Regions from separate parts of the Micromonospora sp. NPDC049203 genome, predicted to be linked through region 1. Evidence: predicted binding sites of a transcription regulator. Region 1 holds the regulator's gene; the other holds the start of a gene.
What was found. Region 1 encodes HspR, which represses chaperone genes until heat shock. Its sites were predicted from a motif close to TTGAGTNNNNNNNACTCAA; they were not measured.
Positions count from the first base shown of each region.

Region 2: the regulator HspR is predicted to act here: its motif matches at 6,906-6,924, upstream of lon (endopeptidase La).

Region 1 covers NZ_JBICSV010000011.1:34,671-45,574, forward strand. The annotation lists gene ACGFIA_RS24560 (DUF4178 domain-containing protein) at 1-380, opposite strand, end outside; gene ACGFIA_RS24565 (hypothetical protein) at 461-841, opposite strand; gene clpB (ATP-dependent chaperone ClpB) at 1,045-3,636, opposite strand; gene ACGFIA_RS24575 (hypothetical protein) at 3,743-3,997, opposite strand; gene ACGFIA_RS24580 (DivIVA domain-containing protein) at 3,994-4,311, opposite strand; gene ACGFIA_RS24585 (winged helix-turn-helix domain-containing protein) at 4,517-4,735, shown strand; gene ACGFIA_RS24590 (cation:proton antiporter regulatory subunit) at 4,808-5,308, shown strand; gene ACGFIA_RS24595 (cation:proton antiporter) at 5,314-6,531, shown strand; gene ACGFIA_RS24600 (hypothetical protein) at 6,700-7,128, shown strand; gene ACGFIA_RS24605 (hypothetical protein) at 7,220-7,426, opposite strand; gene ACGFIA_RS24610 (heat shock protein transcriptional repressor HspR) at 7,592-8,032, opposite strand; gene dnaJ (molecular chaperone DnaJ) at 8,057-9,244, opposite strand; gene grpE (nucleotide exchange factor GrpE) at 9,324-10,061, opposite strand; gene dnaK (molecular chaperone DnaK) at 10,110-10,904, opposite strand, start outside.
Region 2 covers NZ_JBICSV010000015.1:3,298-14,201, reverse strand. The annotation lists gene ACGFIA_RS27150 (response regulator) at 1-493, opposite strand, end outside; gene ACGFIA_RS27145 (sensor histidine kinase) at 490-1,635, opposite strand; gene ACGFIA_RS27140 (hypothetical protein) at 1,768-2,595, shown strand; gene ACGFIA_RS27135 (DEAD/DEAH box helicase) at 2,713-4,470, shown strand; gene lon (endopeptidase La) at 4,538-6,883, opposite strand; gene ACGFIA_RS27125 (Lsr2 family protein) at 7,118-7,465, shown strand; gene ACGFIA_RS27120 (hypothetical protein) at 7,669-8,976, opposite strand; gene ACGFIA_RS27115 (hypothetical protein) at 9,232-10,098, opposite strand; gene ACGFIA_RS27110 (DICT sensory domain-containing protein) at 10,206-10,904, shown strand, end outside.

The sequences.
Region 1 (10,904 bases):
GTCACGGTGGCCCCCGGCTCGCTGGTCCAGAGCACCAGCTCCAGGTCCGGGTCGGACTCGACGGAGAGCCAGCGCTTCACCCCGCCCGCGTCGTCGAGCAGGTGCTCCGCCCAGCTCCAGCCGCCCTCGACCAGGTGCACCGAGCCGCGCACGGTGTACGGCACCGTGCGGATCTCGACGATGTCGCCGGGCTTGAGCCCGCGCGGGTCGCCGCGCAGCGCGTCGGCGTCCCGGTCCCGGAACGGGTCCCCCGGCGCCGCCTTGGTCTTCGGGCCGGACGCGGACCGGGACTTCCGCACCGCGATCACGGCGATCACCACACCGGCCACCCCGACCAGGCACCCGAGCGTCGTCACCAGCCACGCCACTGAACCGTTCACAGCCGCCTCCCCAACGTGCTCGGCGGGAACGGTAACAACCGCACACAAGCTTGCTGAAGTCCCGGACGCTGAGTGGTCGCTCAGTTACCCGCGTGGCCGGCGAGCCGGTCGGCCGCGTACTCGCCCAGCGTGGCCCGGCCCATCAGGCAGCCGGAGAACGTGGTGAACTCGCCGTCGTCGTCGCGCAGCCGGGTCCACGCCGCCCGCCCGGCGGCCGGATCGACCGCCTCCAGCAGCGTCGCCGCGTACGCCCGCCCGGCCGGCGACCCCTTGCGGAGCAACCTGTCGATCCGCTTGCGGGCCGCCTCCGGGTGCTCGCGCAGCCCCTGCTCCAGCCGCCGGTACGCCTCGGTCGCGGGCAGGACCTGCCCGGCCAGCCCCACCCCGCCGAAGGCGAGGGTGTCCGCGCCGTCGAGTTCCCGCGCCGCCTCGTCCAGTTCCCGCTCCCACGTCCCGCTCATACCCCACTATGTGCCCACCCCACCAACCCCTCCAACCACAAGGAAGGGCCCCCTGTTAACGCCTCCGGTAGAGGAAGGGCCCCTTGTTAACACCCGCAGCACGGAGCACCCACGGCATGCAGCGCCGGCGGCACGCGGGCCGGCGCGGCCGGGGACGGCGAAGGCCCGGCCAGGGACGGCCGGGCCTTCGCGGGTGGGACGGGTCAGGCGGCGGTGACCGCCAGGGACTCCTTGGAGTCGGACAGGTCGACGCGGACCGTGTCGCCGTCGCGGATGTCACCGGCCAGCAGCGCCTTGGCGAGCTGGTCGCCGATCGCCGACTGCACCAGCCGGCGCAGCGGGCGGGCGCCGTAGATCGGGTCGTACCCGTGCTCGGCCAGCCACGTCCGGGCGGCGTCGCTGATGTCCAGCGCCAACCGGCGGTCCGCAAGACGGGTTCGCATCCGGTCGAGCTGGATGTCCACGATCGACCGCAGGTCCTCGCCCTGGAGCGCGGCGAACACCACGATGTCGTCGAGCCGGTTGAGGAACTCCGGCTTGAAGTGCGACCGGACCACCGCCAGCACACCCTCCCGGCGCTCGTTCTCGGTCAGCGTCAGGTCGCTGATCACCGACGAGCCCAGGTTCGAGGTGAGGATCAGGATCGCGTTGCGGAAGTCCACCGTACGGCCCTGACCGTCGGTGAGCCGGCCGTCGTCGAGCACCTGGAGCAGCACGTCGAAGACGTCCGGGTGCGCCTTCTCCACCTCGTCGAGCAGGATCACCGAGTACGGGCGGCGGCGTACCGCCTCGGTGAGCTGGCCGCCCTCCTCGTAGCCGACGTATCCGGGCGGGGCACCGACCAGGCGGGCCACCGAGTGCTTCTCGCCGTACTCGCTCATGTCGATGCGGACCATGGCCCGCTCGTCGTCGAAGAGGAACTCGGCGAGTGCCTTTGCGAGCTCGGTCTTGCCGACGCCGGTCGGGCCGAGGAACAGGAAGCTGCCGGTCGGGCGGTCCGGGTCGGCGACGCCGGCCCGGGCGCGGCGTACCGCGTCGGAGACCGCGCCGACCGCCTCGGCCTGGCCGACCACGCGGGCGCGCAGCGACTCCTCCATCCGCAGCAGCTTGGCGGTCTCGCCTTCCAGCAGCCGCCCGGCGGGGATGCCGGTCCAGGAGGCGACCACGGCGGCGATGTCGTCCGCGCCGACCTCCTCCTTGAGCATCGCGCCGTCGGCCTGGAGCCGGGCCAGTTCCTCCTCGGCCTGCTTCAGCTCGGTCCGCAGCGCGGGGATCCGGCCGTACCGCAGCTCGGCGGCGCGTTCCAGTTCGCCGTCGCGCTCGGCCCGCTCGGCCTCGCCGCCGAGGCGTTCCAGTTCCTCCTTGGCGGTGGAGAGCTTGGTGATGTGGCTCTTCTCGGTCTGCCAGCGCTCGGACAGCGCGGTGAGCTGCTCGCGCTTGTCGGCCAGTTCCTTGCGCAGCCGCTCCAGGCGCTCGGCGGACGCGGCGTCCGGCTCCTTCGCCAGCGCCATCTCCTCGATCTCCAGGCGGCGTACCGCCCGCTCGATCTCGTCCACCTCGACCGGCCGCGAGTCGATCTCCATGCGCAGCCGGGACGCGGACTCGTCCACCAGGTCGATGGCCTTGTCCGGCAGGAACCGGTCGGTGATGTACCGGTCGGAGAGCGCTGCGGCGGCGACCAGCGCGGCGTCGGTGATCCGTACGCCGTGGTGCACCTCGTAGCGTTCCTTGAGCCCGCGCAGGATGCCGATGGTGTCCTCGATGGTCGGCTCGCCGACCAGCACCGGCTGAAAGCGCCGCTCCAGCGCGGGGTCCTTCTCGATGTGCTCGCGGTACTCGTCGAGCGTGGTGGCGCCGACCATCCGCAGCTCGCCGCGCGCCAGCATCGGCTTGAGCATGTTGCCGGCGTCCATCGAGCCCTCGCCCTTGCCGGCGCCGACCACCGTGTGCAGCTCGTCGAGGAACGTGATGACCTGGCCGTCGGAGTTCTTGATCTCCTCCAGCACGGACTTCAGCCGCTCCTCGAACTGCCCCCGGTAGGACGCGCCGGCGACCATCGCGCCGAGGTCGAGCGAGACCAGCTTCTTGTCCCGCAGCGACTCCGGCACGTCGCCGGCCACGATCCGCTGGGCCAGGCCCTCCACGATCGCGGTCTTGCCGACGCCCGGCTCGCCGATCAGCACCGGGTTGTTCTTGGTACGCCGGGACAGCACCTGGATCACCCGGCGGATCTCCGAGTCCCGGCCGATCACCGGGTCGATCTTGCCGTCGCGGGCGCTCGCGGTGAGGTCCACGCCGTACTTGGCCAGGGCCTGGTAGGTCTGCTCCGGGTCGGCGGTGGTGACCCGGCGGTCCCCGCCGCGCACGGTCGGGAACGCGGCGACCAGGTTCTCCTCGGTGGCGCCGGAGTTCTTCAGCGCGACCGAGACCGCGCCGCCGACCCGGGCCAGCCCGGCCAGGAGGTGCTCGGTGGAGGTGTACTCGTCGCCCAGCGGCCGGGCGATCTGCTCGGCGGCGCCGATGGCGTTGACGAACTCGCGGGCCAGCGTCGGCTCGGCGATGCTGGATCCGCGCGCGGCGGGCAGCGCGTCCACCGAACGCAGCGCGACGCGGCGCAGCTCGGCGGGGTCGGCACCGACGGCGCGCAGCAGGCCCGCGGCGGTCGAACCCTCGGTGTCCAGCAGTGACAGCAGCAGGTGCCAGGGCTCCACGGTGGCGTGACCGCGCTGGTTCGCCAGCGCGACGGCACCGGTGATGGCCTCGCGGCTCTTGGTGGTGAGACGTTCCGTGTTCATGGGCTCCCCCGGATCGGCGTGTCCACTGGACATGACACAACCAGAGTTGAGTCTATTCCGCTCAACTCCACCCCTGTGACCTGAGTCACCCTTTACCTTTGACGGATCAGCGACGCGGGAGGCGCGCGAGGCAGGGAGTCTCGTGGTCGGCGCGCAGCACGCAACGCCGGCCACCGTCGAGCTTGCGGTCACAGAACACCCAATGGCGTACGGACTGGTCGTCCTCCGTCGACACGGTGATCCCGCCCAGCTCCACCACCGCGAGGAAGGCCAACGACCGGCCGGCCGTGCGACCGAGCATCTTCGCCCGGGCCAGGTCCGCCGCGCGCACCGGCAGATGGATCACGTACCGCCCGGTCACTGCCGCCCGGCCAGGTCGCGCATCGACGGAGCCTGACGGGACTGCCACTCGCGCAACGCACCCTTGATCCGGGCCGTCTCCTCCCGGCTCCGGGCGATTTCGGCGTACGCGGCGGCAAGGTCCCCCGCGACGCGGTCGAGGAACGCGGCGACCTCGGCGGGGTCCAACCCCCGACGGCATGTCGTGAAGCTGTGGCCCCGCACCTGCCAGGGCCGGAGCGGAAGGTACGACGTGGAGCGGTAGGCGCCGACCGGCGCGGAGTTGGGCGGACCGACGTTCCGCCGCCGCGAACGTATTCGCAGGAGATTACGCACGACACTGTCCCTTCTCGCCGAGGACCGGGGGTCGGGACGAGCCACGGGGATGCCCGCCCCGACCCTGGAAAGCTCCAGGTGCCATCCGGGAGCGTTCCTCAGCAACCTACAATCGGTACCAGTTGTAGGTCAACGACCGACCCACAATTGCTTGAGGTTGGAGGTGGGTGCGTGGTCGAATGGGCGTGCCATCCGGGGAGTGTGTATGCCCAAGCAGCAGTACCAAGTGCTCGCAGACGAGCTGAAGAGCAAGATCGATTCGGGAGAGTGGCCACCCGGCACCAAGCTGCCGAGCCGCGCCCAGCTGTGCAAGGAGTACGGCGTTTCGGACACGGTCGTCGGCAAGGCGATGATGATCCTCCGCGCGACCGGCCTCACCGAAACACTCGAGGGCGTCGGCGTGTTCGTGGCCGAGCGGGTCTAGACGAGCCGTATCGACCGATCTTTAGTTCGGCCCCGGGATCGGCGCGTGCGCCGCAGCGGTAGCCTCACCGGCGTGCGAGTACGTGTCGAACAGACCGCCCTGCCCGGGATCGGCGTACGTCATGATCTGATGACGGAGTCCGGCCGCCGGCTCGGCGTGGTCTCCCATCGCAATGGCCGTCGCGACCTGGTCCTCTACGACCCGGACGATCCCGACTCCTGCCAACATGACATACCGCTGACCGACGACGAGGCGGAGGCGCTCGCCGACATCCTCGGCGCGTCGCTGATGCTGGGTCAGCTCTCCGGGCTGCGCGAGCAGGCCGCCGGGCTGCTGACCGAACAGGTCGCCATCCCGGCGGGCTCGAAGTACGTCGGCAGGCGGCTCGCGGACACCAAGGCACGCACCCGGACCAGCGCGTCCATCGTGGCCGTGCTGCGTCAGGGCGCCGTGAACGTCTCGCCCGAACCCACCTTCCGGTTCGAAGCCGGCGACGTGATCGTCGTGGTCGGTACCCGTCAGGGCCTCGACGGCGTGACCGCGATCCTCGCCGAGACCGATCCGGACGGCTGACGCGTATGCACGAAACCACAATCCTGCTCATCGAAGTCGGCGCGCTGCTGCTCCTGCTCGGCCTGCTCGGCCGCCTGAGCCGCCGCGTCGGCGTCTCGCCCATCCCGCTGTACCTGCTCGCCGGCCTGGCGTTCGGGCACGGCGGCCTGCTGCCGCTCAACGCCAGCGAGGAGTTCTTCGCCGTCGGCGCGGAGATCGGCGTGATCCTGCTGCTGGTCATGCTCGGTCTGGAGTACAGCGCCAACGAGCTGGTGGGCAACCTCCGCTCGGCCGCGCCGGCCGGGGTGATCGACGCGGTGTTCAACGCGCTGCCCGGTTTCGCCTTCGCGCTCCTGCTCGGCTGGGGCTGGGTGGCGGCCGTGGTGCTGGCGGGCGTGACCTGGGTGTCGTCGTCCGGCGTGATCGCCAAGGTGCTCGGCGACCTGGGCCGGGTCGGTAACCGGGAGACCCCGGTGATCCTCTCCGTCCTGGTGATCGAGGACCTGGCGATGGCCCTCTATCTGCCGCTGGTCACCGCGCTGCTCGCCGGGGTCGGCCTGATGAAGGGCGGCATCGCGCTCGCCATCGCGGTGTTCACCGTCGTCGTGGTGCTGGCCGTGGCGATCCGGTACGGCCACCTGATCTCCGCCGCGCTCTCCGCGAAGGATCCGGAGGCGCTGCTGCTCGGGGTGCTCGGCCTGACCCTGCTCGTCGCCGGCGTCGCGGCCAAGCTCCAGGTGTCGGCGGCGGTCGGCGCGTTCCTGGTGGGCATCGCACTGTCCGGGCCGGTGGCGCACCACGCCACCGAACTGCTCTCCCCGCTGCGCGATCTGTTCGCCGCGGTCTTCTTCGTGTTCTTCGGGCTGGTCACCAACCCGCTGGACATGCCTCCGGTGCTGCTGCCCGCGCTGCTGCTCGCAGTGGTGACCATGGCGACGAAGGTGGCCACCGGCTACCTGGCCGCCCGCCGGGTCGGGATCGCCGAGCCCGGACGCTGGCGGGCCGGGCTGGCGCTGACCCCGCGCGGCGAGTTCTCGATCGTCATCGCCGGACTGGCCGTCGCGGCCGTCTACCCGGTGGAGCCGAAGCTCGCCGCACTCGCCACCGCGTACGTGTTGATCACGGTGGTGACCGGGCCGCTGCTCGCCCGGCTGCCCGACACCCGGTGGTTCAAGCAGTGGCTGCGCACCCGCGCCGCAGCCGTACGGCCACCCGCGCCGCTACCCCTGGGCTCCGGCGACTGACCCCGGTGCCGGGCCGGATCAGCCGCAGGGCAGATCCGGCCCGGCGTTGTCAAATTGATCCCGGGAAGGTCTACCACTGCTCCGTCCAACCGCGTTAACGTTTCGGCCCAGCAGCCAGGGTCCGCGGGTGGCCTGCGCCCCCCGCCAGCGCAAGCGGAAGGTCGGCCGGTGAGCGTGCAGGAAGGTACGTTCCGCGGCTTCGCCAACCCCGTCGATCCCTCGCCCACCGAACTGCGGGCGTGGGCTTATCAACCGGACTCGGTGCCGCTGACCTCGATGCCGCCGGACTGGGACCTGCTGGTCGCCGGTGACCACCTGGTGCAGACGCTGTTCGACCTGGCGATGGACCAGAGCTGCCCGGCCCGGCGGTTCGCCCTGCACTGCCTCTACATCTATGCCGCCGACGGCATCCGGACGAACTTCCGCGCCCACCCGAAGCGCCGGTTCCGCAAGCTGGTCGAGCAGGCCGAGAAGTCCGGCGACGACCTGATGCGCAACTGGGCGCACAACAGCCGGGTGCTGCTGGCCCGACCGGATCTCTTCGTCTACCGGGACTGGTGCGAGGGCGGCCTGGTCCGCGAGAACCGCCGCCTCTGACCCTCGCCGCCGGATACGAACGGGCCGCGATCCCCCGGATACGAACGGGCCGGGATCCCCCGTGGATCCCGGCCCGCACGTCGGCGGATCGTCAGGTCGATCCGCCCTGCTTACGGCGCCGCTCGTCGTCCCGCGCCCGGTCCACGCCGTGGTCCGTCTGGTCGGCGAAGCGCCCTTCCTTGACCTTGTCGCTGAAGCGTCCCTCGGTGACCCGGTCGAACCGCTCGCGGACGTTCTCGGCCACCTTCTCCAGCCGTTCTTCCGCGCGCTCGGCCACCTTCTTCGCCGGTTCCGTCATGACTCCCCCCGCCAGTCCGGAGTCCGCTTTGAGGCTTTTACCCCTGCGGAAAGCGTAGTGGACCCCACCCTGCCGCACCCCGGTTTCCGCCGACCGGCCCGCGCACGACGAAGGCCGGCGCGGCCCCGGGGGAGCGGGGCGCGCCGGCCTTCCGGTACGAGGAGGTCAGCGGTCGGGAGCGCGGCGTGGACGCCAGACGACGAGCGCTGTGGACGTGCGGTTTGTGGGCACGAGGTCACCGCGGGGGAAGCCGCCGAGCGACTCCAGCTCGGCGATCCGCCGGTACGCGGCGTCCAGCTCCGCCTCCAGCCGGGCCACCCGCTGCTGCGCCTCTTCGAGCAGCCGCTCCAACCCGATGATCCGCTTGACCCCGGCCAGGTTGATCCCGTCGTCCTGGCTGAGCCGCTGCACCTCGCGGAGCAGCACCACGTCCCGGACGCTGTACCGGCGACCGCCGCCGGACGCCCGGCCGGCCTGCACCAAGCCCAGCCGGTCGTACTGGCGCAGCGTCTGGGGGTGCATCCCCGCCATCCGCGCGGCTACCGAGATCATCAAGACCTTGGCCTCGTAGGCCGGGTCACCCGAGCCGACGTACTCCTCCGACATGCCCGCTCACCTCCGCTGCCGCCGTCAACTGAATCGACGTACCCGCGCCTCGAGATGTTCCCGCGCGGCGGGCGGGGTCTGCGCCGCGAAGGTCTCCAGCGCCGCCCGCGCCTCGTCCGAGACCTTCGCCGGGACCACCACGTCGAGCGTGACCAGCAGGTCACCGGCGCGGCCGTCCTTGCGTACGACGCCCTTGCCGCGGGCGCGCAGCACCCGCCCGCTGGGCGTACCCGGTGGCACCCGCAGGGTCACCGTCCCGTCCAGGGTCGGTACGCGCAGGTCCGTGCCGAGAACCGCCTCGGCGTACGTGATCGGGACGTTCAGGGTCAGGTCATCCCCGGTACGCCCGAACAGCTCGTCCGGACGGACCTTCACCTGCACGAACAGGTCACCGGCCGGACCGCCCCGCTCGCCGGGCTCGCCCCGGCCGGCCAGCCGGATCCGCTGCCCGTCGGCCACCCCGGCGGGGAAGCGCACGGTCAGCGTGCGGGTCTTGGTGACCCCGCCGGTGCCGTGGCACTCCGGGCACTTCTCCTCGACGATCGTGCCGACGCCCTGGCAGTTGCGGCACGGCTCGGAGAAGCTGAACGACCCCTGGTTGCGGGTGGTCACCCCGGCGCCGTGGCAGACCGGGCAGGCCACCGGCTGGGTGCCGGGCTTGGCGCCGTTGCCGTGGCAGGTTTCGCAGACCCCGGGGGCGCGCAGCGTCAGCGGCAGCGTGACGCCGTTCACCGCGTCGGTGAAGTCGAGCGCCACCTCGGCCTCGACGTCGCGGCCACGGGCCGGGCCGCGCGGACGCGCCGGGCCACCGCCCCCGCCGCCACCGGAGAAGATCGTGCTGAACAGGTCGGTGAAACCGCCGCCGCTGAACCGGCTGTCGCCGCCGCCGGCGCCGCCGCCGAACAGGTCGGAGACGTCGAACGGCATGCCGCCCGGCTGGCCCCCGCCGCGGGCGCTGCGCCGGAACGCGCCGGAGCCGAACAGCGAGCGCATCTCGTCGTACTCGCGGCGCTTCTTCTCGTCACCGAGCACCGCGTACGCCTCGGAGACGGTCTTGAACCGCTCCTCGGCCCCGCTGTCGCCGGGGTTGTGGTCCGGGTGCGACTCCCGGGCCAACTTGCGGTACGCCTTCTTGATCTCGTCCGAGGAGGCGGACTTGTCCACGCCCAACGCGGCGTAGTAGTCCTTCTCGATCCAGTCCTTGGAACTCACCGGTCCACCCCCTTCCACGGGTCGAATCCCGGTCGTCCCGCCCGCCCGGTGCGGGCGGGCGGGACGTCACGGGTCGGCACTACTCCGGGTCCGCGACCGCGACCATGGCGGGCCGCAGCAGCCGCTCGCCGAGCTGGTAACCCCGGCGCATGACCTGTACGCAGGTCGGCTCGGTCACGTCGGCGGAGGTCTGGTGCGCCACCGCCTCGTGCCGGGTCGGGTCGAACGGGTCACCCTTCTCGCCGAACGCGGTCAGGCCGAACTTGGCGAGCGCACCGGTGAGCTGCTCGGCCACGCTGCCGAACGGGCCCACCAGGTCGCCGTGCTCGCGGGCCCGGTCCAGGTCGTCGAGGATCGGCAGCAGCGCGGTCAGCACCGCCCCGGTGGCCTGCTCCTGCACCAGGTTGCGGTCCCGGTCGACCCGCTTGCGGTAGTTGGCGTACTCCGCCGTCACCCGCTGGAGGTCGCGGGTGCGCTCCTCCAGGTCGGTGCGCAGCGACTCCAGCTCGGCGCCGAGTGGCGCGTCCGTGCCGGTCCCGCCGTTCGGCTCGGCGGGCGAGTCGACCACTGCCGGACCGCTGACCTCGGCCTCGCCGCCGATCTCGTCGACCACGACCTCGGCCTCCTCGACCAGCCCTTCGGCGGGCGCGTCGGCGGCCGCGTCGGCCGCCGAGGCGTCGTTCGCCGACTGCTCGGTCGCCTTGCCGAGCTTGCGCTTGTCGCGGATGACGACCCGGGGTTCGTCGCCGGTGTCCTTGCCGGCGCCCGGCGCCGACCCGGTGGCACCCGGGTCGGCCGCTCGTGGCTTGTCCGTCATGCGGTTACCTCATCCCTCTGCCGTGCGAATCGTGTCCGGGACCGGATGTCACTTCTTGTCCTCGTCCACGATCTCCGCGTCGACCACGTCGTCGGCGCCACCGGCCTTCGGGCCACCGGCCGCACCCGCGCCGGCACCCGCGCCCGGCCCGGCCGCACCCGGGGCGGTCTGCTCGCCCTCCTGCTGCTGGGCGTAGAGCAGCGAGCCCGCCTGCTGGGAAACCTGCGCCAGCTTCTCGTGCGCGGACTTGATCTTCTCGATGTCCTGTCCGCCGAGGGCGCTGCGCAGCTCGCCGAGCGCCTCGTTGAGCTGGTCGCGGTTCTCGCCGGGCAGCTTGTCGCCGCTCTCGGCGAGGAACTTCTCGGTCTGCCACTGGAGCGCCTCGGCCACGTTGCGGGTCTCGGCCTCCTCACGGCGACGCTTGTCCTCGTCGGCGTGCTCCTCGGCGTCCCGGCGCATCCGCTCGATGTCGTCCTTCGGCAGCGAGGAGCCGCCGGTGATCGTCATCTTCTGCTCCTTGCCGGTGCCCAGGTCCTTCGCGTGCACGTTCACGATGCCGTTGGCGTCGATGTCGAACGTGACCTCGATCTGCGGCACGCCGCGCGGGGCCGGCGGGAGACCGGTCAGCTCGAAGGTGCCGAGCTTCTTGTTGTAGGCGGCGATGTCCCGCTCGCCCTGGAACACCTGGATCAGCACCGACGGCTGGTTGTCGTCGGCGGTGGTGAACACCTCGGAGCGCTTGGTCGGGATGGTGGTGTTGCGCTCGATGAGCTTGGTGAAGATGCCGCCCTTGGTCTCGATGCCCAGGCTCAGCGGGGTCACGTCGAGCAGCAGGACGTCCTT
Region 2 (10,904 bases), on a different contig from region 1:
TCCGCCGGGCGATCACCGCGACCGGGGTGCCCAGCTCGGCCAGCCGGAGGGTCTCCAGCTCACGCGGCGTCAGCGGGCACTCGGGCAGGGTGAGCGCGTCGGCCGCGAGCGCGGGGTCGACGTAGCGGGCGCCGGCGTGCACCCGGCGGATCACGTCGGCCAGCGCGCCGCCGGGGGCGCCCTTGGCGAGGAACCCGCGTACCCCGGCGGCGAGCGCCGGGCGGAGCTGAGCGGGGCGGCCGTGTCCGGTGAGGATCACCGGGGCGCAGCCGGGCAGCGCCCGGGTCAGCTCGGCGGCGACCTCCACACCGCCGGGCGGCGGCATCTCCAGGTCGAGCACGGCGACGTCCGGGGGGTGGGCCAGCGCGGCGTCCAGGGCGCCGCGCCCGTCGCGGGCGTGCGCGACCACCTCGATGTCCGGTTCCAGGTCGAGCAGCGCGGCCAGGGCGAGCCGGATCAGCTCCTCGTCGTCGGCCAGCAGCACCCGGATCACGGCGTCACCGGCACTGTCGCCACCAGGCTGAACACGCCGTCGGCGGCCTCGGCCCGGACCCGGCCGCCGGCCGGGGCGAGCCGGTCGGCCAGCCCGCGCAGGCCGCCGCTGAGCCGGTCCGGGCCGTCGTCGGCACGGACGCCGTCATTGCGTACGGTGAGTGTCACCACGCCGTCCTCCCGGATGATCTCGATCCGGCACCAGCCGGCCCGGCTGTGCCGCAGCACGTTGGTCCCGGCTTCGCGCAGCACGGCCGCCAGGTCGGCGGCGACCGGCGCGGGCACCGCACCGTCCGGCGGCACCACTGTCGTGCGTACGCCACTGGAGCGCAGCACCTCCCCCACCGCCGCGGCCTGCTCGGCCAGGTCGACGGCGCGGTAGCCGTGCACCGCCGCGCGTACCCGGGTCAGCGCCGTCGCGGCGAGCCGCCGCGCCTCCGCCGCCTCCCGGGCGGCCCGGGCGGCGTCGCGCGGCGCCAGCCGCTCCGCCAGCTCGGCCTTGAGCGCGATCACTGTGAGGTCGTGGCCGAGCAGATCGTGTACGTCCCGGGCGAAGCGCAGCCGTTCCTCGGCGGCGGCGAGCCGCGCCTGGGCGGCCTGCCCCTGCCGGGCCTCGACGAGCAGGTCCCAGAACCAGACCTGGACCCAGGTGAGCGCGGCGATCCCGGCGCCCACCACGCCGGTGACCAGCAGCGCCGTGAGCACCGACCCACCCGCCGCCCAGGTGACGGCGGCGGAGAGCGCGAGCACACCGGCCACGGCCGCCGCCGCGACCGCGGGCCGGAACAGCAGCGGCGTCATGCCGACCAGGGACGCCCCCAGCCACGCCCAGGTGGGCCAGGTTCCGGCCGCGACCGGGCCGAGCAGCGGCAGGCTGAGCAGCGCCGCCACGGTGAGCGCGGCGTGCCGGCGGCGACGGGCCGGTACGGGCAGCCACGGCGTGACGGCGGCGTGCAGCACCGCGATCTGGGCGGCGGTGAACCCGAGCAGCCCGGCCACGCCGAGCGCGACGCGTACCGGGTCGGGTTCGCGGGCCAGGCCGACGGCGGGCAGCAACACCGTGGTCCACGCGTTGGTGGCCAGCGACAGCAGCGTGACCCGCCGGGCCCGGCGCAGCCGGTGGTCCGCCGGATCGACGCTCATGCCCGCCGATCCTAGGGCGTGCACCGGCCCGCCCACCCGGGGGAGATGTCACGGCCGGACCGTGCGGTCCGCACGGTTTCCCGATGACTGACGTGCCTTCTCCGGTGCGCCGGGCGGCGGCAGGGTCGGGGCATGACGGAGATGACTGTGGTCGTACCCCGGCGGTGGGCCGGGTGGGCGCGGACCCGGCACCTGGCCGGGATGGTGGTGGCGATGGTGGCCGGGATGGTGCTGCTCGGGCCGCTGTGGCGGGTGGGCGGGAGCCTGCTGGGCGGCGCGGCGGTGCTGGCGCGGCCGGACGTGGGCGCGCTGGTCATGGCGACGAACATGGCGGCGGGCATGGCCGCGTGGATGTGGTACCGGGGGGACGGCCGGGCCGCCACCGCGGAGATGTCGGCCGCCATGTACGTGCCGTTCCTGCTGCTGCTCCCGCCCTGGTGGGCCGGGTGGGCCGGGGACGACACGCTGCTGCTCGGCGGCCACCTGCTGATGGTGCCGGCGATGCTGCTGGTGGCGCTGCGGCACCGGCACACGCCCGCCGCGCCGCCCCGCCGCGATCCGGTCACGGCGGCCGTGGCGCGCGGGTGGCCGGCCGGGCTGGCGCTGCTCCTGACGGTGGACATGTGGTTCGCGCCCACCGTCTTCGCGCCGTGGACGCTGCTGGTCCTGCCGGCCGGCTACCTGCTGATCGGCACCGGGCGGCGGCAGTGGGGAGACCGGCGCGCGCTGGTGGCGCAGCTCGCCGGCGCGGGCGTGTGGGGTGGCCTGGCGGTCGTGGCCACAGTCGCGTCCGCCGGCCTCGCCGGAGCGATCGTCGGGGTGGGCTGGCTCGTCCACGCGGCCTGGGACGCCTGGCACCACCGCACCGGCACGGTGGTGCCGCGCGGGTACGCGCTGTGGTGCGCGGTGATCGACGTCGGGGTGGGCCTCACCACGCTGCTGGCCGCCCTGTCCCGGTGACCCGGCGGGGGCACGGGGTCACGCCGGGTCACCGGGATCGGGCGGCGGCCGGGTGGCGCGGCGAACGTTTGCCCGGTCGCCGCGACCGGTGCGCGGCGGTGATGAAAAGCTTGTCGTATGAGCGCCGCACCGACCCCGACCGACCCCGCCGTTACCGCCGACGCCGAGGACACCTTCGCCTTCGCCGATCTCGGGCTGCGCACCGAGTTGCTCGGCGCGCTGTCCGCGCTCGGCTACGAGGAACCGACGCCGATCCAGCGGGAGGCCATCCCCCCGTTGCTGGCCGGTCAGGATCTGCTGGGCCAGGCGGCCACCGGTACGGGCAAGACCGCCGCGTTCGCGCTGCCGCTGTTGCAGCGGATGCCTGTGGGACGGGCCGAGGGCGACCCGGTGTCGCTGGTGCTGGTGCCGACCCGGGAGCTGGCCGTGCAGGTCTCCGAGGCGTTCCACCGCTACGGCAAGGACCTGGGCGCCCGGGTGCTGCCGATCTACGGCGGGCAGCCGATCGGGCGGCAGTTGCGCGCGCTGGACCACGGGGTGGACGTGGTGGTCGCGACGCCGGGCCGGGCGCTGGACCACATCGCCCGGGGCACGCTGCGGCTGGGCGCGCTGGCCACGGTGGTGCTGGACGAGGCCGACGAGATGCTCGACATGGGTTTCGCCGAGGACATCGAGGCGATCCTGGAGCACGCCCCGGCCGGCCGGCAGACCGTGCTGTTCTCGGCCACCATGCCGGCCCGCATCGACGGGCTGGCCCGCAAGCACCTGACCGATCCGGTCCGCATCCGGATCGAGCGGGAGCGGCAGGTCGCCGGGGAGGCGCCCCGGGTACGGCAGAGCGCGTACATCGTGGCCCGGGGGCACAAGCCGGCCGCGCTGGGCCGGGTGCTGGACGTCGAGTCGCCCACCGCGGCGATCGTGTTCTGCCGCAGCCGCGAGGAGGTGGACCGGCTCACCGAGACGATGAACGGCCGGGGCTACCGGGCCGAGGCGCTGCACGGCGGGATGAGCCAGGAGCAGCGGGACCGGGTGATGGGCCGGCTGCGCTCCGGCACGGCGGACCTGCTGGTCGCCACCGACGTGGCCGCCCGCGGGCTGGACGTCGAGCAGCTCACGCACGTGGTCAACTACGACGTGCCGTCGGCGCCGGAGTCGTACGTGCACCGGATCGGCCGGGTGGGCCGGGCCGGACGGGAGGGTGTGGCGATCACGCTCGCCGAGCCGCGTGAGCACCGGATGCTCAAGACCATCGAGCGGGTCACCGGGCAGCGCATCACCATCGACAAGATCCCGACGGTGGCGGACATGCGTACGCGGCGGCTGGAACTGACCCAGGCCGCGCTGCGGGAGAGCCTGCTGGAGGACGACCTCGACCCGTACCGGGCGATCGTGGAGTCGCTGACCGACGAGTTCGACCTGGTCGAGGTGGCGCTGGCGGCGGTGAAGCTGGCGCACGAGGCGACCTCGCCGGGCTCGGACGACGAGGAGGAGATCCCGCAGGTTCCGGTCCGGGGCCCGCGCGAGGGCCGGCCGGAGGCCGGTGGGCGGGGCGAGCGCCGGGGTCCGGGCCGCCCGCGTACCGGTGGCACCACGCAGGTCTTCATCGGGCTGGGCCGGCGGGCCGGGATACGGCCGCAGGACCTGGTCGGCGCGATCACCGGGGAGACCCGGATCAGTGGCCGGGACATCGGCTCGATCGAGATCGCCGACCGGTTCTCCCTGGTCGAGGTGCCGCAGGGGGTGGCTGACGAGATCATCGCCGGGCTGCGCGGCACGACCATCAAGGGCCGCAAGGCGACCGTACGCCGGGACCGGGACGGCGACGGCCCGGGCGAGCGCCGCGACCGGGGCTACGAGCGGCGCGACCGCCACTGAGCGCGCCCCGGCCGGCGGCACGGCGCCGCCCCGGCCGCCATTCGGTGGCCGGGGCGGTGGTGGTGCCTCAGACGGCGGCGAGCGCCGGTCCGTCCACCGGCTCCGTGCCGATCTCGGCCGGGCGCAGCGCCAGCGCGAGCACGTCCGCCACGTCGGACAGCGTGTGCACGGTCAGCGCCTCCCGCACCTGCGCCGGCAGGTCGTCCAGGTCCGGCTCGTTGCGCTTCGGGATGATCACCTCGGTGAGACCGGCCCGGTGCGCGGCGAGCAGCTTCTGCTTGACCCCGCCGATCGGCAGCACCCGGCCGGAGAGCGTCACCTCGCCGGTCATCCCGAACTCGGGCCGCACCGGCCGGCCGGTCACCAGTGAGGCCAGCGCGGTCACCATGGTGATACCGGCGCTCGGGCCATCCTTGGGCACCGCGCCCGCCGGGACGTGCAGGTGGATCCGCCGCCCGGCCAGCGCGTTCGGGTCCAGGCCGTAGCGCCGGCCGTTCGACCTCAGGTACGACCACGCGATGTGCGCGGACTCCTTCATCACGTCGCCGAGCTGGCCGGTGAGCGTGAGCCCGGGCTCGCCCTCCATGGTGGTGGCCTCGATGAACAGCACGTCGCCACCGGCGCCGGTGACAGCCAGGCCGGTCGCCACGCCGGGCACGGCGGTGCGTTCGGCCGACTCCGGGGTGAACTTCGGCCGGCCCAGGTAGCGGGCCAGGTTCCCGGCGTCCACGCGCACCGGCGCGGGGTCGTCGGCGAGCGCGACGGCCACCTTGCGCAGGATCTTCGCGAGGGCCCGTTCGAGCTGCCGGACGCCCGCCTCCCGGGTGTACTCGCCCGCGATCAGCGCCAGCGCGTCGTCGGCGACTGTGACCTCCTCGGCGGTCAGCCCGGCCCGTTCCCGCTGCCGGGGCAGCAGGTGGTCGCGGGCGATGGCGACCTTCTCGTCCTCGGTGTAGCCGTCCAGCGCGACCAGCTCCATCCGGTCCAGCAGCGGGCCGGGGATCGCCTCGACCACGTTGGCGGTGGCCAGGAACAGCACGTCGGACAGGTCGAGGTCGACCTCCAGGTAGTGGTCCCGGAACGTGTGGTTCTGCGCCGGGTCGAGCACCTCCAGCAGGGCCGCCGCCGGGTCGCCGGCGTAGCCGGCGTAGCCGGCGGCCAGCTTGTCGACCTCGTCGAGCAGCACGACCGGGTTCATCGAGCCCGCCTCGCGCAGCGCCCGGACGATCCGGCCCGGCAGCGCGCCGACGTAGGTGCGCCGGTGACCGCGGATCTCCGCCTCGTCCCGGACCCCGCCGAGGGACACGCGGACGAAGGTGCGGCCCAGCGCCCGGGCGACCGACTCACCGAGGCTGGTCTTGCCGACACCGGGCGGGCCGGCCAGGGCCAGCACCGCGCCGGAGCCGCGTCCGCCGACCACGCCGAGGTTGCGCTCCGCGCGCCGGTTGCGCACCGCGAGGTACTCCAGGATGCGGTCCTTCACGTCGGCCAGGCCGGCGTGGTCGGCGTCGAGCACGGCCCGCGCCGCGGCCAGGTCCGTGTTGTCCTGGGTACGCGTGTTCCACGGCATCTCCAGGACGGTGTCCAGCCAGGTTCGGATCCAGCCCGCCTCGGGTGAGGCGTCGCTGGCCCGCTCCAGCTTGCCGACCTCGCGCAGCGCCGCCTCGCGTACCTTCTCCGGCAGGTCGGCGGCCTCCACCCGGGATCGGTAGTCGGCGGAGCCGTCCGGCTCGTCCTCGCCGAGTTCCTTGCGAATAGCGGCGAGCTGCTGGCGGAGCAGGAACTCGCGCTGGGACTTCTCCAGCCCCTCGCGGACGTCGCTGTTGATCTGCTCGGTGACCTCCTGCTCGGCCAGGTGTTCCCGCACCCAGCCGACGAGTAGTTCCAGCCGGGCGGTGACGTCCGGGGCGGCGAGCAGTTCGGTCTTCTGCGTCAGGCTGAGCCAGGGCGCGTAGCCGGCCGAGTCGGCCAGCTCGGACAGGTCGGTCATCCGCTCCATCGCGTCGATCACCTGCCAGGCGCCGCGCTGCTGGAGCACCGACGTCATGAGCGCGCGGTACTCGCGGGCGAGTTCCCGGGCGCGGCCCGCCGGGGCGGGTTCGTCGAGTGCGGTCGCCTCGACCCAGAGCGCGGCGCCGGGGCCGGGTACGCCGGAGCCGATGCGGGCGCGGGCGAGGCCGCGGATGACCGCTGCGGGTTCGCCGCTGGGCAGCCGGCCCACCTTCTCGATCGTCGCGACCACGCCGACGGAGCCGTACTCGCCGTCGATGCGGGGTACGGCCAGGAGTTCCTTGTCGCCGGTGGCGCGGGCCGCGTCGACGGCGGCCTGGGTGGTCGGGTCGAGGGTCACCGGGATGACCATCCCGGGCAGCAGGACGGCGTCGGTCAGCGGAAGTACCGGAAGAGTTGCCATCGAACACCTGCCATCACGTTGGTTGAGCGTGTTTGGCTCAAGTAACAAAACGTGTCCCTTGTTCCGGGTTGTGACCCAGACCACGCCCGAGGGTCGCACCCGCGGGCCGGGCACCCAATCGCGGCACCCTTTACCGCGACCCGGCGAATGGAAACGACCGGCTATTCTTGCGGAATTACCGCACGGTAGGTCAAACTCTTAGCCACACCCCGCCCGACACAGGGAGTAATGGCGATGGCAAGGAAAGTAATCACTGTTCTGACCGACGACCTCGACGGCGGAAAGGCCGATCGGACCGTCGAGTTCAGCCTGGACGGCGTGGCGTACACGATCGACGTCTCCGACGAGAACGCGGGCGTCCTGCGTAAGGCCCTGGATCCGTACATCAGCGCTGGCCGGCGAATCAGCCGGGGCGGGACCGAGGTCACCCGGGGCGCCCGCCGCGCGACCCGGCCGAGCACCTCGGGAATGGATCGCGAGCAGAACCGTGCCATCCGGGAATGGGCCGCCAAGAACGGGTTCGAGATTTCCGAGCGCGGGCGCATCCCGGTGTCGGTGGTCGAGGCGTACAAGAACCGCTGAGCACCACCGGCTCACCGTCGGGCATCCCGGGGTCACGCTGAGAAATCGGCATGGCCCCGGTCGGCTTTCTGTCGTCGATGTTCTTCATCCGGCCGGATACCACCGGCATGAAATTTCCTTCGGGGCATCTCCCATCGAGCCTTATGCGGGAACGGCCGCGGCCGCCCGGAGGAGTCCCCGGACGGCCGCGGCCGTTCGTCCGCTCAGTTGACCCGGATGCGCACCACGTCGATGGCCGGGGTCTGGTTCGCCCGCTCCATCATCGGGATGCGGTGCGAGCCGTCACCGGCCCAGACCGCGCACTGCGCCAGGCCCGACTGCGCGAGGCCCGGAATCTGGATCAGCACGTCGTCCGGCTGGTTGCCGCCCCGGCCGTCCTCGGTGGCGACGAAGAACGCCGGCACGTCCTGGGGGTTCGGAGGCTGCCGGGTGCTGCCCAGCATCCGGCAGGCGGTGTGGAAGTGGCCGCGTACCAGGCCCTGGCCGTTGAGCAGCGAGCTCTCCAGGTAGTAGCCGCCCTGGCCGGCGGCGAGGAAGCGGTCCCGCACCAGGTTCCTGGTGGTCACCCGCAGCGTGAACGGCTGGTTGCGCCGCACCTGGTTCGGGAACTGCGTGATCAGCAGCGAGGGGTTGTTCGCCGCGGCGCCCACCTCACCGAACGCGGTGCTCACGCAGCGGTTGCCGTTCTGGAAACCGTCGTGCGCCTGGAGCTGACTGCCGGAGCAGTCCTTGGCGAGCACGTTCAGGCCGTTGCCGCCGCCGTTGTTCTGGCCGCCGCCATTGTTGTTCCCGCCGTTGTTGCCGCCACCGTTCTGGCCGCCACCGTTGTTCCCGCCGTTCTGGCCACCGCCGTTCTGGCCGCCACCGTTCTGACCGCCACCGTTCTGGCCGCCGTTACGCGGGGTGTCGCTCACCGCGCACCGGGCGAACTGCTCCAGACCCTGCGGACGCTGGGCCACCCGGCCGATCGCGGTGGCGATCCGGTTGAGCGCCGCGGTCCGCTTGTCCGCCAGCGGGCCCAGAATCGCGTTGTTGATGAACTCGCCGCCGTTGCGGCCCTCCGCCGCGAGCCGCCGGTTCGCCTCGGCGATCTGGCTCTCCAGCAGCGCCAGGGTGCGGTCCACCTCGGCCCGGGCCTGGCCCGGCACCTGCGGCAGCCGGCTCCGGACGTCCGGGCAGGCCACCGTCGGGGTGCCGGCGCCGGCGCCACCGGCTGTGGTCTGCTGGCACTCGGCCGGCGACATCTGACCGTCACCCCAGTGGTTGCGGACCCAGCGGCCGTTCTGCCAGGTACGGGTGGTGCTGCCCTGACCGTCCGGGGCGGTCGCCCCCGGGCTCGCGGGCACGCAGGACGCCGAGGCCGCGCGGGTGGTCGTCCGCCGGTCCTGGGCGGACGAGATCTGGGTGACGGCGACGATGCCGCCGAAGACCGCGAGCGTGCCGACCACCGCCAGCATCCGCTTGCTCCGCGCGTTACCGGATGACCGGCGCGCCCGTGTGGACCTGCGCATCGAATTGCTCTCCTTCTCGATCCGGTAGTTGACTGGTGATCCCGGCGGACCGACGAATTCGGGGTGTGAGATCACTGCGACGCTGAGTCGCGCGTCAATGGCCGACGATGCCCTTTCCGCACCGTCTCCGCGCCGTCCGGGCGCGGCGGGGAAGATCTGCGTCCATTCCCGATGAGGTACGGAGCGCCGTCGGCGAAGGTTCAACCGGAGATCGGAAAAAATCGAAAGTCGCCGTGCCCGCGGGCGCGGACGGTTTCAGTCGGCGCAGAGGTGGTCGAAGGCGAATCCGCCGTCAAAGGAGTCCCGCCGGGCGGCCAGCGCGCGTACCCGCCCCCGCAGTTCGGCGCGCTCCAGCAGGGCCGGCGCGTTGCCCCCGAGGTCACGCAGCCGCTCCCCCAGCGCCACCACGGCCAGATCCTCGGCGAGCCGCCCCGGGTCGACGCCGCAGTCCAGGCCGCGCGCGGTCAGCCGGACCCGCTCCAGCAGGCAGTGACCGGGCCGCACCTCGGCCCAGGCCCAGCCCTCCGCCGGACCGTCGGTCCAGCGCACGTGCAGGCCGCGCAGAATCGGGTCGGCGATCCGGCCCGCCACGTACGCCTCGACCGCCTCGGCCCGGGCCAGCGCGCCGAGGTCGTTCACCGGTCCGCGCCGGCCGTCCGGCAGCCGGCCGATGATGTCCCGGAAGCCGACCGCGTCGCCGCTGTCCGGGTCGGTGCCGTCGGTGTAGGCGCGCGCGTCGAGCACGTACTCGACGAACCGGCGGACCTGCTCCGTGCCGCCCAGCGTCGGCGACTCGACGCGCAACAGCGGCAGGCCGACGGCGGCGCAGACCGCGTCGGTCAGCCGTTCGGCCCGCCGGGCGGGCGATCCGTCCGGGGCGGGAGCGGTGAACCGCACGGCGAAGCGCGGCAGCCCGGTGCCGGCGGCACAGACCACCAGGTCCAGCGATGCCCGCCCGGCGGCGCTCCACTGGCTGCCGGTGACCCCCGGCGGGCGGCCCTGCACCAGGTCGCCGAGCCGCCGCCCGGCATGGCCGAGGTGGCCCGCGCGGACCAGGTGGGGCGCGGCGCCGGGCGGGATCGGCCGCAGCCAGGAGGCGGTCACGCTGCCTGTGCTCGTCATCTCGCCCCGATCCCCCTCGTCCGGTCGACGCCCGAGTGTAGGCGGGTGCGGCGCGGCCGGTCCGGTCGACCGGTGCGCTGCCGCGCTCGTCCCTCTAGGCTCTGCCCGTGCACAGCGGACGGACCCTGGAACAGTTCACCAAACGCAGTCTCGTCGCCGTCTCCCACGCCATCGAACGCGCGGCGCTCGCCGAGGCCGAGGACGGCCCGCTCGTCGTGCTCGCGCTGTTCCAGCGGCTGCCGTACTTCGCCCGGGAGCGCGAGGTCTACCGGCGCATCGCCGGCCGCGCCGCCGCGACGGTGGTGGCGATGGTCGGCGGACCGCCCCCCGACCTGCCCGAGGGCGCCTACGGCGTGGCGCTGGACGAGGCCGAGGCGCTGGCCCGGGAGTGGACGGTGGTGGTGCTGAGTCCCCGGTTCGGCGCCACAGTCGTCGCGCACGACCGGGCCGAGGTGGCGCCCGCGCCGACGCTGGAGTCAGGCCGGCTGTTCGAGGGGCGCTGGGGTTTCCGCCGCGACGAGGCGCTGCACGAGGCGATCCGGCTGCGCGAACAGCTCGCCGAGCGGCTGCCCGCCGCGGCACGCACGGCGCTGGACGAGGCGATCGCCCGGGTACGGGACATCCCGGCCGGCCCGGGCGAACCACGCGCCGAGGCGGCGCTGCGGCTGCTGGCCCGCCGCGGCGACCGGAACAGCCGGCCGGCCGAGCCGGCCGAGGCGATGCTGGACGAGCCCGGCCTGGCCCGCTGGTCCGGCGCCGACGGGGTGACCGCCTCCGGCACGCTGCCGGTGGCGCTCGTCGGCCTG